DNA from 2 places in the Thioalkalivibrio sp. AKL6 genome. Region 2 is predicted to be linked to the other one. Evidence: riboswitches for the same ligand, from Rfam matches in the RefSeq annotation. Region 2 holds a riboswitch; the other holds the start of a gene.

Region 1 (8,578 bases), on a different contig from region 2:
GCACCGAACGCCCCAGGTCGGCCGGTTGCGGGTCGAGCGCGGGGGTTGGCAGGCGGGTGAGGAACTGGAGGGCCAGCCAGAGGGGTGTCAGCGCGGCGCTCATGCGGGTGCCCGGTCGGACTTTGGTGGGAGGTATTCGCGGCCAAGGGCGCTCCTACAATATGCGGGACGCACACCGCTGGTTCTCGGCATTCCTGTGGGAGCGGCCTTGGCCGCGAAGCCCCTGCTGCCCGCGTCTGACTTTGGCAGGGGCTTCGCGTGCAAGCACGCTCCCACAAGAGCCCTCACAAGATCACCCACAGGGGCTTTCCGCACCAAGGGCAGGAGATTCATGGATAGGGCTTCCATGGCTCGACAATATGCAGGGAGGCGAGCGGGACGTCGATGCCCAGCAGCTTCTCCAGCGGCCAGCCCTCGTGCAGGGCGCGGAGCAGGCGGATGACGCCGCCGTGGGCGATCACGAGCACCCGCTCGCCTTCCTCGGGCGCCAGGTCATTCCAGCCGGCGACAACGCGTTCGCGAAACTCCAGGAGCGACTCGCCTTTGGGGGGCGAGTGATTCACCGGGTCCTGCCAGAAACGGCCCAGTGCATCGGCGTCCGTCTCCATCAGCGCCGCCGCCGTGCGGCCTTCCCAGGCGCCGAAGTCGAGTTCGGCCAGGCGGTCGTCGACGGCGAGCGGTACACCGGCCTCTTCCGCAAACATTTGTGCTGGGGCGCGGCAACGCGTCAGCGGCGAGCAGACGATGCGATCCCAGGCGGTATCTCGCGCCAAAGCGTCGCGCATTGTGGCCCAGCCGGCCTCGGTCAGCGGGACATCGCTGCCCCGGCCACAGAATCCCTGGCCAGTGGTCTCGCCGTGGCGCAGCAGGCCGATCCGCGCGGGGCCGACGCTCAAGCGTCCTCTCCGCTGACTCCCGCCTCGGCGAAGGTGGCCATGCCCGAGTGCAACTCGCAGGCCAGGCGCAGCAGGGGCACGGCCGTGGCCGCCCCGCTCCCCTCGCCCAGGCGCATGCCAAGATCGAGCAGCGGCTCGGCCTCCAGCGCCGCCAACAGGCGCTGGTGACCCGGCTCCGCCGAGGTATGGGCATAGAAGAACCAGTCCGCTGTGCCCGGGCACAGGCGCTCGGCCACCAGCGCCGCCGAGGTGCTGATGAAGCCGTCCACCAGCACCGGCAGACCGATCTGCCCCGCGGCGATATACGCGCCGGCGAGCCCGGCAATCTCGAAGCCCCCCAGGCAGCGAAGGCTGCCGAGGGCGTCGCCCCGCACGGCCGCATGGGTGTGCAGGGCTTGTTCGATGACCTCGGCCTTGTGCCGCACCCCGTTCGCGTCCAGGCCCGTGCCGGGGCCGGCCAGATCGGCGGGCGGCAGATCCAGCAGGGAACAGGCCAGCGCGGCGGCGGCGGTCGTGTTGCCGATCCCCATCTCGCCGCCGACGAATATCTGGGCGCCGCTGCGCCGGGCGCGTTCCGCGCACTGGCGGCCGGCGTTCAGGGCGCGTTCCAGCTGCGCCGGCGTCATCGCCGGCTCGCGGGCCAGGTTGGCGGTGCCGGGGCCCAGGTTCAGTTGCTGCACACCGCTAACGGCGGGCGGCTCTGCGACCGTGCCCAGGTTGATCACCTCGATGGAGGCGCCCAGGTACCGCGCCAGCACCGAGATCGCCGCCCCACCCGTCGCGAAGTTCGCGACCATTTGTGCCGTCACGGCCTGCGGAAAGCGCGAGATGCCCTCCGCCACCACGCCGTGATCGCCGGCGAACACCGCGATGTGGACGTTCTCCAGCGCGGGCTTTTCCTGGCCCTGCATGCCGGCCAGGCGTTCGGCGATCGCCTCCAGTTGCCCGAGCGACCCGGGCGGCTTGGTCAGCTGGGCCTGCCGTTCGGCGGCGGCCTGGCGCGCGGCGGCGTCCAGGGTCGCCGGCGGCACCTGCAGCCAGTCACAGTCTTCGGTCACTTGTTCGTCCTCGTTTGTCTCTCGTGCACGCTCTGCCACTTTCCATCATCCCGACCCATGGCTCCTCGCCATCCCGGCCGTAAGCGCTTCCCTTGGCGTCATCCCGGGCGCAGCACACCCCCTGACGTCAGCCCGCCCTCCCACTACTGTCCGTCATCCCGGCCGCAGCGAAGCGGAGAGCCGGGATCTGCCACGCCAGGGATACCCCGACGTCTGCGCCATCCTCCCACGTCGTCATCCCGGATAACCGCTGCGCGGTTTCCGGGATGACGACGTTGGGGGGGACATCCGAACATGTGGACCAAGGCTCCTCGCCGCCCACCCAACTGTCATGCCGGCCTATTACTTCCCCGATCCCAGCCATCCATTGCCCGTCTTCGCCAACCACTTCCCGTCATCCCGGCCGCAGCGAAGCGGAGAGCCGGGATCTCCCCACGCCAGGGATACCCCCGACGTCCGTGCCACCTGCCAACGGTGGAGATCCCGGATAACTGCTGCGCAGTTTCCGGGATGACGAGGGTTAGGTGGCAGGGGTGACGGTTGGGGTCGGGATACTGCGGTGGTGCCGGCCTGCCGGCGTGCTTGTCTATGTGCCTGGCGGGCGGAATGCTTGTATGCCGGCCTGTCACAGCGGGTCTCCCTTCAGGACGTGCGGGAGGCCGGCGACGGTGAGGACGACGCGGTCCATTGTTGGGGCCAAGCGCTGGTGGAGCCAGCCGGCCTCGTCGGCAAAGCGGCGGGACAGTGCGTCCATGGGCGTGATCCCCATGCCGGTTTCGTTGGAGACGAACACCAACGTGCCCGGCAGGCGCGGAACCGTCTCGATCAGGGCCTCGCGCTCACGCTCGATCCGGCCCTCGTCATCGGTGCACAGTAGCTGGGTCAGCCACAGGGTCAGGCAGTCCACCAGCAGGCACTGCTCGGGTCCCGCGGCCTGCTCCAGCGACCGGGCCAAGCCCGTGCCCGCCTCGACGAGGCCCCAGTCTCCGGGCCGGTCGGCGCGATGGCGTTCGATCCGGCGCGCCATTTCGGCATCGTCCGCGCGCGCCGTCGCCACGTAGGTCACGGGCAGGCCGCTGGCCGCCGCCAGTTGTTCTGCCAGCCGGCTCTTGCCCGAGCGCACGCCACCCAGTACCAGGGTCTTCATGCGACTGGCTCCCTCGTCTCGGCTTGCAGAAGGGTCAGTATGTAATTCATATCCAGGTGTTCTTCCAGAGAATCGGCCAGGCGCTCCAGGCCGCGTTCCCGCGCCGTTGCCAGGTCTTCGCCGGTCTCCATCCCGCTGCGCATACCCGCCCAGTGCAGCAAGGCCTGGGCGGCGTCCGATGTATCGAACACGCCGTGGGCATAGGTGCCGGCCACCGCGTCATCCGCACTACGCGCGCCATCCGGGCCGTGTTCCAGGTGCAGTAGCGGCCGCTCCAGGCCCGGACCGGTCGTCACGCCCGCATGGATCTCGTAACCTTCTACGCCGGCTTCTCGGTCCAGTACGCGATCTCCGCGAACCCGCTCCAGGTGCTTCTCGGGTGCGAGCCGGGTCTCGATATCCAGCCAGCCCAGCCCCGGCGTGGAGCCCGACTGGCCCTCCACCCCATCGGGATCGTGCACGGCACGCCCCAGCATCTGGAAACCGCCGCAGATGCCCAGCATCTTTCCGCCATAGCGCGCATGCCGCTGCAACGCTTCTTCCCAGCCCTGTTCGCGCAACCAGGCGAGATCGGCGCGCACGGACTTCGAGCCCGGCAGGATGACCAGATCCGCCGGTTGCAGGGCTTCGCCTGGACCGACAAAGCGCAGGTCCACTGCCGGATGCAGGCGCAGCGGATCGAAATCCGTATGGTTGGAGATGCGCGGCAGTGCCGGCACGACCACCTTCAGCGCGTCCGCGGGCGTCGAAGGCATCGCCTCGCGCGGCAGGGCGTCCTCGGCATCCAGATAAAGCCCGTGCAGGTACGGAATCACGCCGAGCACCGGCTTGCCGGTCTCCTGTTCCAGCCAGTCCAGGCCGGGTTGCAGCAAACCGATATCGCCGCGAAAGCGGTTGATCACGAAGCCCTGCACCCGGGCGCGCTCCGTCTCGCTCAAAAGCGCCAGCGTGCCCACCAGGTGCGCGAACACCCCGCCCCGGTCGATATCCGCGACCAGGATCACCGGGCAGTCCACCGCCTCGGCAAAGCCCATGTTGGCAATGTCGCCGGCACGCAGGTTGATCTCCGCCGGCGATCCGGCGCCCTCCACGAGGACGTGGTCGTACTGTGCGGTCAGGCGGCCATGCGATGCCAGCACCGCCTCGCGCGCCACTGGCTTGTAGTCGTGGTAGGCCCGGGCATCCAGCTCCGCCGCCGGGCGGCCGTGGATGATCACCTGCGCGCCCTGGTCCGAACTGGGCTTGAGCAGTACCGGGTTCATGTCCGTATGCGGGTCCAGGCCACAGGCCGCGGCCTGCAGGGCCTGGGCGCGCCCGATCTCGCCACCATCGGCCGTGACCGCGCTGTTCAGCGCCATGTTCTGCGGCTTGAACGGCACCACCGACAGCCCCCGCCGATGCAGCACGCGCGCCAGCCCCGCGACCAGCACGCTCTTGCCAGCATCCGAGGTCGTGCCCTGCACCATCAGCGTCGTACCCATCAGGACGCCCCCAGCGCCTGTTCCAGGCGCTTCCATTCGTATTCCTGCCCCGGCAGGCCAAAACGAAGGCTGCCCGGCTCATCAAACCGCCGCACGAGGATGCCCTGCGCGCCCAGGTGATCCTGCCAGCCTGCGGGATCGTCCACGCGGCACCACTGAAACAGCGCGGTGCCGCCGGCGGGTTCCAGCCCCTGGTCGCGCAGCAAGTCCGCCAGGCGCTGACCACGTGCCTGGAGCATGCCGCGTGTCTCGGCCTGCCAGGCCCGGTCCGACAGCGCCTGGGTGGCGATCCAGCGGGACGGTCCGGCAAGACCCCACGGGCCCATCCGGGCGGCCAGTCGCGTGCGCAGCGTGTCCTCCGCGATGACAAATCCCACGCGCGCCCCGGCCAGGCCAAAGAACTTGCCCAGCGAGCGCAGTACCACCAGACCCTCGCGCGGCGCGTCCGTCGCCAGGCTCGCCTCGGGTGTCACGTCCATGAACGCCTCGTCCACGATCAGCCAGCCGCCGCGCGCGGCCAGGGTCGCATGCCACGCCAGCAGGTCCGCGCGGTCAAACCGCTGTCCGGTCGGGTTATTGGGGTTGACCAGCACCAGCACGTCCAGGCCGGGCAATGCGGCCTCAATCGAATCCCCACCCAGCGGGACGACGTCATGCCCGGCCCCGTGCCAGGCCCGGGCGTGTTCGTTGTAGCTGGGCTCGAGGATGCCCACGCGCGAAGGGCCTTCCCGTAGCGCGGGCAGCAGCTGGATCGCGGCCTGGGAACCGGGCACCGGCAGCAGCGCCCCGGTCCCGTAATAGGCGGCGGCTGCGGCCTCCAGGCCGTCGTCCGGTTCCGGCAGGCGCGCCCAGACCCCTGGCGGCAGCTCGCCCGCGGGGTAGCCATGCGGGTTGATGCCCGTGGAGAGATCCAGCCAGTCGGCCTCGGGGATCCGGTAGCGCGCGGCCGCCTGGCGGATACCGCCCCCGTGCACCTGGATCAGTGCCTGCGGCTCCGGCGTCTGCATCGATTGGGCCTCAGAACAGGACAACGACAATCACCCCGGCCACAATGAAGGCCATCCAGATGGCCAGCGCACGATCCAGCAGCGTAATCGCCTGGCGAATGCCCGCCGCGTCCGGCATGCGGCCCATCCCCAGACGGGGTCGCCACTCGCGCTGCCCGCCATAGGGCGCCGCTCCGCCCAGGACCACGCCCAGCGCACCCGCCCCTGCGGCCATCACCGGCCCCGCATTCGGGCTCTTCCAGCCGGCGGCCTGCTCGCGCCAGCACTGCAGCGCGTCCCGGCCACGACCGGCCAGGGCATAGCCCAGTGCCGTCAGGCGGGCGGGGATCAGGTTCATGGCATCGTCCAGGCGCGCGGCGGCCCAGCCAAACGAGCGAAACCGGTCATTGCGATAGCCCCACATCGCATCCAGCGTGTTCACTAGGCGATAGGCCACCACGCCCGGCGCGCCAGCCACCAGGAACCAGAAGATCGTGGCGAACAGTGCGTCGTTGCCGTTTTCCAGCACCGACTCGATGGTCGCGCCACTCACCCCACGCTCGTCCAGGGCCGCCGTGTCGCGACTGACCAGCATGCCGACGCCGGTGCGCGCCCCAGACAGGTCATCCTTTTCCAGGGCCTCGGCCACCACCTCCGCATGCTCGTCCAGGCTGCGCCAGCCAATCGCCAGCGTCAGGATCGCCAGCGTCAGAAGCCAGCCCCAGGCCAACGAGGTGCCCAGTGCGGCCAGCACCACCCAGGGCAGGACCAGCGCCGCGAGAAGGAGCGCTCCGCGTACACGACTCGGCGCATGCCAGCGGGATTCGGCCCAGGCCGCGAGCTGGCCGAATCCGGCGAGCGGATGGAACCGCCGTGGGTCGCCAAACAGTCGGTCCAGGATCAGGGCTCCGATCAGGATCAGAAAGGTACTCATGTGTTGCCACCCCCGGATGGCCCATCCGGACGCGCGGCGGATTCCCGCACAACCGTGGGCAAGGCCAGCTCGCACGGCGCACCCCAGCGATCCTGGAACACCAGGTCTTCCAAGGGGCGGCGGGTGTCCCAGCCCGCCGTTTCCAGCATCGGCCGGTCATAGAAGCGCTCGACATGCCCGAGGCACAGCACGGCAATGGGGTACCCGCCCTCGGGCATCTCCAGCCGGTTGGCCAGCCAGTCCGGATCGAACAGGGAGACCCAGCCCATGCCCAGGCCCTCGGCGCGGGCGGCCAGCCACAGGTTCTGGATCGCACACGCGGCCGAACAGAGGTCCATCTCGGGGAGGGTCCTCCGGCCGAGCACGTAGCGCTCGCGGCCATCGGTCAGGGCCACGACCAGCAACTCGCCCGCCTCGCGGATGCCCTCCAGCTTCAAGCGATGCACGTCGGCCGCGCGCTCGCCACAGGCCTCGGCGGTGCGCGCCTGTTCCTCCGCCGCGTGGGCGTGGAGCGCCTCGCGCACCGCTGGGTCGGTAATGCGCAGGAAGCGCCAGGGCTGCATATAGCCCACGCTCGGCGCGCGATGCGCCGCCTCGAGCAGCCGCCGCAACACCGCTGGATCGACCGGGTCCGGCCGAAAATGGCGCATATCCCGGCGTTCCGCGATCACGCGATAGACGGCCGCAAGCTCATCTTGGGCAAACCCCGAACCCCCGGCATCAGCGCCCGGGCAGGAAGGGTTCTCATTGGCGGGCAACTCGGACTGCATCGGCTTACCGTCAGGGGGACACGACGCGGATGCAGAGGGATCGGGGTGTGGCCACAGGGGCCCGCACCTACCGACCCTCGCCCACCGCGCGGTCGCAGAAACATCGTCCAGGCCGGTCTCCGGGCTCGCGAGGCCCCGGCAACCCGGGGCGGCAAGTCGCCTTCCCGGGCCGCGTTCGGCCCAGTGGCTTTCGACTTGTCGAGGTCCGAGCGGCCTGCGGAAGCACCCCTCGAACCCACTCGCTTACCGTCGCGGGGGCAGCGTCGGAATGGGGCTGCGGAGGATCTCGCGCCTGCACCGACTTCCCGTTTAACCCGCGCGATCAGTCGCCCGGGCACCTGGTAGCAAGGCGCCAATCATACGCGGCAAGCCCACTGCCGACCAATTGACGCTCCGAGGCGCCCCAGGCTTGCTGCTATGATGCCCCGCTAGTCCAGCGCCAGGTGGCGGCTCCCCAGCCGGCTCGAAGGCGCTTGAACAACCAATCCAATGCGACTGTAAAATCATGCAATTTTGGACTTCCCGAACTCCACTTCTCGCTTGCCTCCTGGGCCTGCTCTCAACCCCGCTGATCGCAATGGCGGACTCAATCACGGTCACCGACGACGATGACCGCGAGGTCCATCTGGAGCAGCCTGCCGAGCGCATCGTCAGCCTGGCGCCGCACATCACCGAGGTGCTGTTTGCCGTGGGTGCGGGGGACCGCATCGTGGGCGCAACGCAGTACAGCGATTATCCGCCCGAGGCGGAGGCCATCCCGCGGATTGGCGGCTACAGCCGGATTGACCTGGAACGGGTACTGGAAAGGGACCCCGATCTGGTGATCGCGTGGAAGAGCGGCAACTCCGCCTCCCAGGTCGAACGCCTGCGCGAACTGGGACTGCCGGTGTACGTATCGGAACCACGCAGCTTCGAGGGTGTGGCCTCGAGCATGCGGCGCATGGCCACGCTCGCCGGCACGCATGACCAGGGCGACGCCGCGGCAGAGGACTTCCTGGGCCGAATGGACGCGCTCCGCGCCACGTACGGTGACCGGGACCCGATTCGCGTGTTCTATCAGGTGTGGGAGCAACCGTTGATGACGGTCAATGACGACCACCTGATCGCCGAGGCCATCGCCGTGTGTGGCGGCGTGAACGTGTTCGGCGATCTCGACCGCCTGGTGCCACGCATTGGGCGCGAAGCCGTACTGGATGCCGACCCCGAGGTCATCATCGGCGGCGGCATGGGCGAGGACCGTCCCGACTGGGTGGTCGCCTGGGGCCAATGGGAGGACCTGACCGCGGTCCAGCGCGACAATCTGTTC
Region 2 (8,578 bases):
AACCCGCCGGCATGGTGGATGGTGTGCGCTATCGCTTCCGCCACGTCCTGTTCCGCCAGGCGGCCTACGAATCGATGCTGCTGAGCGACCGCACCCGTCTGCACGGCCAGCTGGCCGACTTGATGCAGGAAGACGGCGAGCATGGGATGCAGACCGCCGACTGGGGCCGCATCGCCAACCACCTTTACCACGCCGATCGCTATCCGGAAGCCGTAAACGCCTGGCTGCAGGCCGGCGAAGCCGCCTTCGCCCGCGGCATCCTGCCCGAGGCCTCGCACTACTTCGAGGACGCGCTGGACTGCCTGGAGCGCCACCCAGAGGCCCACGCGAGCGGCGATCCGGCGACCCACGAACATGACACCCTGCGCGCCCTGGGCGGCCTGGGGGCCTCCAACCTGGCCCTGCTGGGCTACGGTTCGCGCACGGTCAACGACATCTTCGAACGCGCCATGCGCCTGACCGCCCCGGAACAGGACCCGGTGCAGTACTTCCGCGTCCTCTGGGGCCTGTGGCACGGCGCCGGCTCCTGGCATGGATTCCAGGAGGCCCATCGCCTCGCCGCGGAGATGGAGCAACTGGCCGAGCGCTCCGGCGACCGCCTGCTGCGGATCGCGGCCCATTATGTCCAGGGCAACACCCACTTCTGGACCGGCCGCTTCGGCGAGGCGCTGGAACACCAGACGCGGGCGGTCAAGCTCTATCGCGACGCCGACCACGCAACCCTGGTGGCGCGCCATACCGAAAACCCGGCCATCAGCGCCCGGGGCTTCATGGCCTGGACGTTGCTCCATCTGGGAAATCACGCGCGCGCCTGGACCGAAATGGATGCCGCGTGCCAACAGGCAGACCAACTCGGCCATCGGCCTACCGAGGCCTTCGTGCATGCCTTCCGCTCGGTACTCGGTTTCTACTCCAGCGATCCGGAATCCGCGCTGCCCGCAGCGCGCCACGCGCTCTCCATCGCCCGCGAGTACGACTACCCACTGTGGCGCACCGCCGGCATCACCCTCGAGAGTTGGGCCCTGGCCCGGCAGGGCCAAGCCGATGCCTACCAGGCCATCGAACAGCAGGTCGAGGCGATGCGCCACATCATGGATGGCGTCAACACCATCTTCCAGCTCATCCTGCTGGACGCCCTGGAAGCCAGCGACATCGCGCCCGAACAGCGCCTGGCGATGGCCGACGAGGCGCTGGCAGGCTGCCGCAAGCGAGGCGACCTCGCCTTCGAACCGGCCATCCGCCGGCTGCGCGCCGTCGCCCTGCTCGCCAACAGCGACGGGAAAGACGACAACGGCTGGCAGGAACTAGAAAGCGCGCGCCGCATCGCCCACGAACAGGGCAACCCCAACATCGAACGCCAGGCCCTGCTCGATTACGCCCGATTCGCCAGCGAGCCCCAGGTGCAATCCTGGGCCGAACGCGAACTCTTGCGCATCAACCACTGCATCATCCCGCGCCCGCACCCCGACGAACCCCGCCAGCGCGATCCCCGCCTCGCCTGACATCATCCGCCGGGACAAGCGCCCGGCGGCCAAGGCGCTACCGGTGTGATCCCAACACCACAAAAGAAAAGGCCCGAACCTTGCGGTTCGGGCCTTTTCGGGATATGGCGTCCCCACGGGGATTCGAACCCCGGTCGCCGCCGTGAAAGGGCGGTGTCCTAGGCCTCTAGACGATGGGGACGTAGAGGCAACGTCTTCTTCTTACTTCCGTCTTACTCGGGTGGGCCCTTGGGCCGGTCTTCCTCGCTACCTGGTGCGCGATGCAGAAGCGTCGTCACCAGACCGTTGAACACCAGCAAAAACCCGACCGGCACCAGCGCGATGAGGGGCTTCGACCAGGTCTGTTCCCCGGTGAGCATCAGCCCGAATCCGCCGATCAATCCGATCACTGCCAGCACCAATCCAACGTAGAGCGATATGACTCCAAAACGATGCATTAATGAACTCGCAGTACCCCTGAGTGGTGGAGCCAGGCGGGATCGAACCGCCGACCTCCTGCATGCCATGCAGGCGCTCTCCCAGCTGAGCTATGGCCCCGTGTCAGGCGAGCGCGTACTGTAGCCAGCACCCCCAAATGTGTCAACCCGCTGCGGCGGAAATTTTCTGCAACGCACGGTCGATACGGGCCAGAACGCGCTCGCGACCAATGAGCACCAACGTATCATCGATGGGCGGGGACACCGTACCCCCGGTCAGGGCCACTCGCAGGGGCTGCGCCACCTTGCCGAGCTTGAGCTCCAGACGCTCGCCGGTATGCACCACCACCTCGTGCAGCGCCTCCTTCTCCCACGCCCCGAGAGCGCTGAAGCCATCGTGCAGGGTTTGCAGCACGGGCTGCGCCTCGGCGGTCAGCTGCTTGCGCGCCGCCTTCTCGTCGTAGTCCTCGAACTCGCGATAGAAATACACGCTGTTCTCGGCCATCTCGCGCAGGGTACGCGCCCGTTCGCGCTGCGCGATGACCACATCGCGCAGTTCCGGCCCCTTGGAGGGATCGATCCCCAGCTGCCCCAGGTGCCAGCCCAGTTCCAGCGCGACGTGGTCCGGGTCCAGCGTCTTGATGTAGTGCTGGTTCAGCCACAGGAGCTTGTCCGGGTTGATGGCGGAGGCGGACTGGTTCACGTCCTTGATGTCGAACAGCCGAACCAGTTCGTCCAGTCCGAAGATCTCTTGGTCGCCATGCGCCCAGCCCAGACGCACCAGATAGTTGAGCAGGGCCTCCGGCAGGTAGCCCTCGTCGCGGTACTGCATGACCGACACCGCGCCATGGCGCTTGGACAGCTTGGCACCATCCGGGCCCATGATCATCGGCAGGTGGCCATAGCGCGGCGGCTCCACCCCCAGCGCCTTGAGGATGTTGATCTGGCGCGGCGTGTTGTTCAGGTGATCGTCGCCGCGCACCACGTGGGTGATGCCCATATCCATGTCGTCGACCACCACCGTCAGGTTGTAGGTCGGCGAGCCATCCGAGCGGGCGATGATGAGGTCATCCAGCTCGTGATTCTGGAACGCGACCTTCCCGCGCACCATGTCGTCAACGACCGTCACGCCCTCGTCCGGGGTACGAAAGCGGATGACCGGCTCCACGCCCTCGCGCGGCTCGGTACGGGCGCGGCAGCGACCGTCGTAGCGCGGCTTCTCCTTGCGCGCCTTCTGCTCCTCGCGCATCGCGTCCAGCTCTTCCTTCGAGCAGTAGCAGCGGTAGGCATGCCCGGCGGCCATCAGCTGATCGATCACCTCCCGGTACCGGTCGAAGCGCTCGGTCTGATAGAACGGGCCCTGATCGTAGGTCAGACCCAGCCAGTTCATGCCTTCCAGGATCGCGTTCACCGACTCCGCAGTGCTGCGCTCGAGATCGGTGTCCTCAATGCGGAGCACGAAGTCGCCGCCATGGTGGCGGGCATACAGCCAGGAGAAGAGCGCGGTACGGGCACCACCGATGTGGAGATAGCCGGTGGGACTGGGAGCAAAGCGGGTACGGAAACTCATGCGCAGGACACTCGATTACGGGTAGTGAGCAAAGGCGCCTAGGGTAGCAGAACGCTACAGGGCGATAACCCGGCAGCCCGGTTTCCGCCGGCTATACTCGAGACAGGCCAACACACGGGCCCCTATCGCCCGAAGGAGTCGTGATGAAATCCGTTTCGCTCACCCGCCTCGCGACCATCGCTCTGGTCACTGGAGGATTCGCCCTGGCCGCAAGCAGTGCGGCCAGCACGGACCGCGTTCCGGCGCCCGAAGGGGCCGAGGTGTACTTCATCAGCCCGCAGGAGGGCGACACCGTCGAGAGTCCCGTGCGGATCCAGATGGGCCTGCGCGGCATGGGCGTGGCCCCGGCCGGCGTCGAGGCCGACAACACCGGGCATCACCACCTGTTGGTGAACCAGCCGCTGGACGAGGTCGACCTGGATGCCTCGCTCCCCTTCTCCGACCACAAGCGCCACTTCGGAGGCGGTCAGACGGAAGGCGAAATCGAACTGGAACCAGGCACCCACACCCTGCAATTGCTCTTCATGGACTACCGCCACCTCAGCTTCGACCCGCCAGTGACCTCCGACAAGATCACCATCACCGTCGAATAGGCGACACAAAAAAGCCCCCTCCGGACCCGGAGGGGGCTTGTCATCGCCAGTGGCAACCGGTCGCTTACGGCAGTGACGGGATCTCGAACTGCGGCATGTCACCGGTCAGCGCGTGCATGAAGGCCTCCAGGTCCGCGACTTCATCGTCGCTAAACTCCATGCCCAGCATCTCCTGCCCCATGATGCGGATCGCCTCGTCCAGCGTGGCGGTCTCGCCGTTGTTCATATAGGGGTAGGTCAGCGCCACGTTGCGCAGGGTCGGGGTCTTGAAGGCAAAGCGATCACTCTCCTCCCCGGTCACCAGGTAACGGCCCTCGTCTTCCGACCCCGGCACCTGGATGCGATGGAAGTGGCTGTCGGTGAGTGCCGGGCCACGGTGGCAGGCGACGCAGCCGTTATCCGCGAACAGCTTCATGCCGCGCATTTGCTGCTCGCTCATCGCGCCCTCGTCCCCAACCAGCCAGCGGTCCAGCGGCGAGTTCGGGGTATTCAGCGTCCGCTGGAAGGTGGCCAGCGCATGGGCCACGTGATCGGCATTGATCACGTTGTCACCGTCATAGTCCGGATAGGCGGCCTGGAACTTCTCCTGGTACTCGTTGAACTCTTCCAGACGCTCGATTGCGTCCTCCAGCGGCATCGCCATCTCGATCGCGTCCTGGATCGGACCCAGCGCCTGGCCTTCCAGGTCGTCCTCGCGGCCATCCCAGAACTGCGCCGTGAAAAAGCCGGAGTTCAATACCGTCGGGGTGTTGCGCTCGCCGACCTGACCGTCATGGCCCACCGCGCGCGGGATACGGTCCGCCCAGCCCAGCGCCGGGTTGTGGCAGGTCGCGCAGGAGATCACGCCGGAGCTGGAGATGCGCGGCTCGAAGAACAGCATCTTGCCCAGCTCGATCTTTTCTTTCGTCATCGAGTTATCCGCCGGGATCGGCGGCAGCGCCGGCAGCGGCTCGAACACATCCCGGTACTGCGAGTAGTCGGTATCCGCCACGGCGGGCGCGGCCACGCCCAGCGCCAGGGCGGTGCAGGCCGAAAAGATGGCGCTACGAAGATAAGAACGTCGAATCATGGCGCGTCTCCCTGAGATTGGATCGGTGTCGGCGAAGACCGATATAGACTCGGTCCAAATCACCTGAATCCCACCCTATCGACCCGGTATTCGATCGACCAGCGAAATCAGCCCGCCCGTTGATCCAGATCAATCATTGCGGTTGGTCGCTCATCAAACGCGCCTCTTGCCGGCCTGTTTGCACACCAGTACCCTTCGCCCCGCCTCCAGGTGCCCTGGCGTTCCATCGCCGGGGATAATCGGGAAGCCGGTGCGCGAACTGCCGTTCGCAATGCCGGCACTGCCCCCGCAACGGTAGGTGAAGACAACGGATCGACAACCACTGCGCCGCAATTCGGCGTGGGAAGGCGATCCGCCCGGGCACCCCCGCCCGCTTCACGAGTCCGGAGACCGGCCAGGAGGAACCCTGACGCTGCGGCGGGCAAGCGGTCGGGTCGGGCTCGCTGTGTCTATAGTCCCCGACCTCCCCTGGCCCACCCAGCGTCATTCCATCCACGGCGCACGGGGTGTGCGTCCCAGGGAGAATGACTTTGAACAAACCGACCCGACGACCCGGCCGGCCGCCACTCCTGGCTCCGGCCCCGACCCTTCTCGGCCTGTTGATCGCCAGTGGCGGGGCTTCCCCCCTCCAGGCACAGTTCGAATTCGGAAGCGAAGCCGACGACTTCGCCATCACCCTGGACCCGCTCATCCAGGGCCGCTACGCCATCGAGCGGGGCGACGAGGGAACCACCACCGAATTCGACTTTCGCCGCGCCTGGCTGGATACGACGGGCACCCTCTTCCACCCCGATCTTAGTTTTCGCCTGCAGCCCGACTTCAGCAGCGGCGAGCTCTCGATGCGCGATGTCTGGCTCCAATACGCGCTGACCGAGTCCCTCGACCTGCGCGCCGGCCAGTTCACCGTGCCCTTCGGTCTGCCGCGGGACATCGGCGGCCCCAACCGGCTGTTCACCGAGTTGAGCATCGCGGGGAATCAGTTCGAGGTCCCGGCCGGACGCGATACCGGCGTCACCCTACTGGGGGGCGACGGCGACGACCGGGCCTGGGCCATCGGCGTGTTTGACGGTCGCGGCCGCCTTGACCAGCGGGATGACCGACCGTCCACCTCCGGCCACCTGTTCAGCGCTCGGGGGGCCTGGGCACCGGTAGGTACCCTTCCGCGCGACAACACGACCGTCGGCAAGCCGGTCGAGCATACGGTGGCCCACGGCGTCGGCCTGCAGGCGGCGAACCGCAACCACCTGCGCGACTGGACTCGCGGACGGGAGAACCAGGTAAATCAGCAACGCGCCGACTGGGTCACCGCAACGGCCGACAGCGTCGTCAAGTTTGCCCGCACCGCCATTTCAGTCGCCGCCTTCCGCCGCGACGTATCGCCCGATCACGGTCCCTCCTACCACGACCTGGGCGCCGAACTCGAGCTGGCCCAGGCACTGCCCTGGGAGGGGCTAGAGGTCGCCGCGCGCCACGCTGTGCTGCGCCACGACGCCGGCGACGACCTCGGCACCGACGAGCGCTGGCAGCGCGAATGGGGCGCCGGCCTCAACTGGTATCACCGCGGCCAGCGACAAAAGACCCAATTGATGTGGCTGGACCGCGACGCTGGCACTTCAGACTGGGAGCTGCACTTGCAGCACCAGTTCCGCTTCTGAAACCGGAAAGGAGATCCGACATGACTAGAACCACCTTCACACCGGCCCTCCGGGTCACCGGCCTTGTCCTGATCCTGCTCGCCGCCACCGTCGCCCATGCCGGCGAGGTGACGCTTCCGATGCCCGGGCCCTGGGGTGACGACTACAGCGAGACCCTGGACGACCCGGACACAGTGGACGCCACCGAGGCCTTCCAGCGCTTCCGTCAGCAGAGCATGCAGGGCACATCCGCCACCTACCGCAGCATCGAGCAGATCCTGCGTTATGGCGCACCATTCGCCGGACGTCTGCCCGATCTGGCCGAGGAACTGGCGCGCCGCGCCGACGACATCGAAACCTGGTTCGCACGCGAGACACCCGCGCGGCACGGCGAACCCGGAGCCCTGCCCGCGGCCTGGGAAGACCCGGACTTCGCCGAGTACAAGGCCGCCTACCGCGAGGCCGCCCAACAACTACAGCGCAAGGTGGAGTCGGCCGAGGACCTGGGGAACGAAGACTTCCAGCTTCGCGCCACCGAGGCCCTGAACGGCGTGCGCCACCATTGCCTGGCCTGTCACGACAACTACCGCCGCCGCTGAACCGGGTAGGAACCAAGGGGCCGCCTGGCGGCCCCTTTCCGTAATCCTGACCAGGAAGCAACCACCTTCGCCTGCAAGCAGGCTGCCACATCGCCGTGAACCGCAAGACACAAGGAGCCTGCTTGCAGGCGAACACCGGGGCCTCCACAACGCTCACCGGGATCGTCCCTGCCTGCGGAAGATCGAAGACGCGACGCTTAGTCCCCGTCCATGCCCCGATAACGGCGCACGTGCGCCGGGTCGTACAGCGCACTGTCGCGGAAATCGCCCGGATCCAGCGCCGGCCCCACCAGGATCAGCGCCGAACGCCGCGTGGTCAGGGCCACTGCCCGTTCCACGATATTGCCCAGCGAACCGCGCACCACGGTCTCGTCCGGCCAGCTGGCGCGGAAGACGATCGCCACCGGACAGTCGCAGCCGTAGTGCGGACGCAGGTCCTCGACCACGGTCTCGATATTGTGCAGCGATAGGTGGATCGCCAGGGTCGCCCCGGTCGCGGCGAAAGCCTCCAGCCGTTCGCGCTCCGGCATCGACGAGGCCCGTCCCGGCGTACGCGTCAGCACCACCGACTGTGCCACCTCCGGCACGGTCAGTTCGCGCCCCAGGGTCGCCGCGGCCGCGGAAAACGCCGGCACGCCCGGGGTGATGGTGTAGTCGATCCCGGCCGCCTCCAGGCGGCGGATCTGTTCGCCCAGGGCGCTGTACACCGACAGATCGCCGGAATGCAGTCGTGCGACATCCTCACCGGCCGCATGCGCGCGCTGGATCTCGTCCATGATCGCGTCCAGCGTCAACGGCGCGGTGTTGATCACACGCGCCCCCTCCGGCGCATGCTCCAGCACGGCCTCGGGTACCAGTGAACCCGCGTACAGGCATACCGGACAGGCCGCAATGCGATCGCGCCCGCGCAGGGTCAGCAGGTCCGCGGCACCCGGCCCCGCTCCGACAAAATGAACCGTCATGATGACTCCTTGGATAGGTGATGGGCATCGACCCAGGCCACCGCACAGCTGGCCCGCGCTGACAGACGACGCGGCAACAGCAAACGCGCGCCTGCGCCGGCTGCCGCCAGCGCCGCCGCCTCGGCCACCGACCCGACATCGGCGGTTGCACGTGCCCGCCGCGACTCCGTAAGCACTACGCCGTCGCAGTCCGCCAGCGCGGCCGCGGACAGAAATACGAGTTCCAGTTCCAG

Evidence for each region. A riboswitch is a leader RNA that binds a small molecule or an ion and turns the genes downstream of it on or off. The one in region 2 is predicted to bind cobalamin.
Region 1: another riboswitch for cobalamin. It lies ahead of bluB (5,6-dimethylbenzimidazole synthase); the one in region 2 lies ahead of D575_RS0111195 (porin).

Annotation. Positions count from the first base shown of each region.
Region 1 covers NZ_AQXS01000010.1:235,432-244,009, reverse strand. Annotated here, with positions in the region: gene D575_RS0109145 (adenosylcobinamide-GDP ribazoletransferase) at 1-103, opposite strand, end outside; gene D575_RS0109140 (histidine phosphatase family protein) at 330-896, opposite strand; gene cobT (nicotinate-nucleotide--dimethylbenzimidazole phosphoribosyltransferase) at 893-1,954, opposite strand; gene cobU (bifunctional adenosylcobinamide kinase/adenosylcobinamide-phosphate guanylyltransferase) at 2,580-3,101, opposite strand; gene D575_RS0109120 (cobyric acid synthase) at 3,098-4,582, opposite strand; gene cobD (threonine-phosphate decarboxylase CobD) at 4,582-5,589, opposite strand; gene cbiB (adenosylcobinamide-phosphate synthase CbiB) at 5,600-6,502, opposite strand; gene bluB (5,6-dimethylbenzimidazole synthase) at 6,499-7,272, opposite strand; cobalamin riboswitch at 7,365-7,629, opposite strand; gene D575_RS0109100 (cobalamin-binding protein) at 7,850-8,578, shown strand, end outside.
Region 2 covers NZ_AQXS01000011.1:95,909-104,486, forward strand. Annotated here, with positions in the region: gene D575_RS0111160 (AAA family ATPase) at 1-1,502, shown strand, start outside; tRNA gene D575_RS0111165 (tRNA-Glu) at 1,608-1,683, opposite strand; gene D575_RS0111170 (hypothetical protein) at 1,715-1,939, opposite strand; tRNA gene D575_RS0111175 (tRNA-Ala) at 1,964-2,039, opposite strand; gene gltX (glutamate--tRNA ligase) at 2,082-3,488, opposite strand; gene D575_RS0111185 (DUF4399 domain-containing protein) at 3,632-4,081, shown strand; gene D575_RS0111190 (cytochrome-c peroxidase) at 4,146-5,150, opposite strand; cobalamin riboswitch at 5,342-5,564, shown strand; gene D575_RS0111195 (porin) at 5,675-6,805, shown strand; gene D575_RS0111200 (cytochrome c) at 6,826-7,383, shown strand; gene cobM (precorrin-4 C(11)-methyltransferase) at 7,581-8,345, opposite strand; gene D575_RS0111210 (cobalamin biosynthesis protein) at 8,342-8,578, opposite strand, start outside.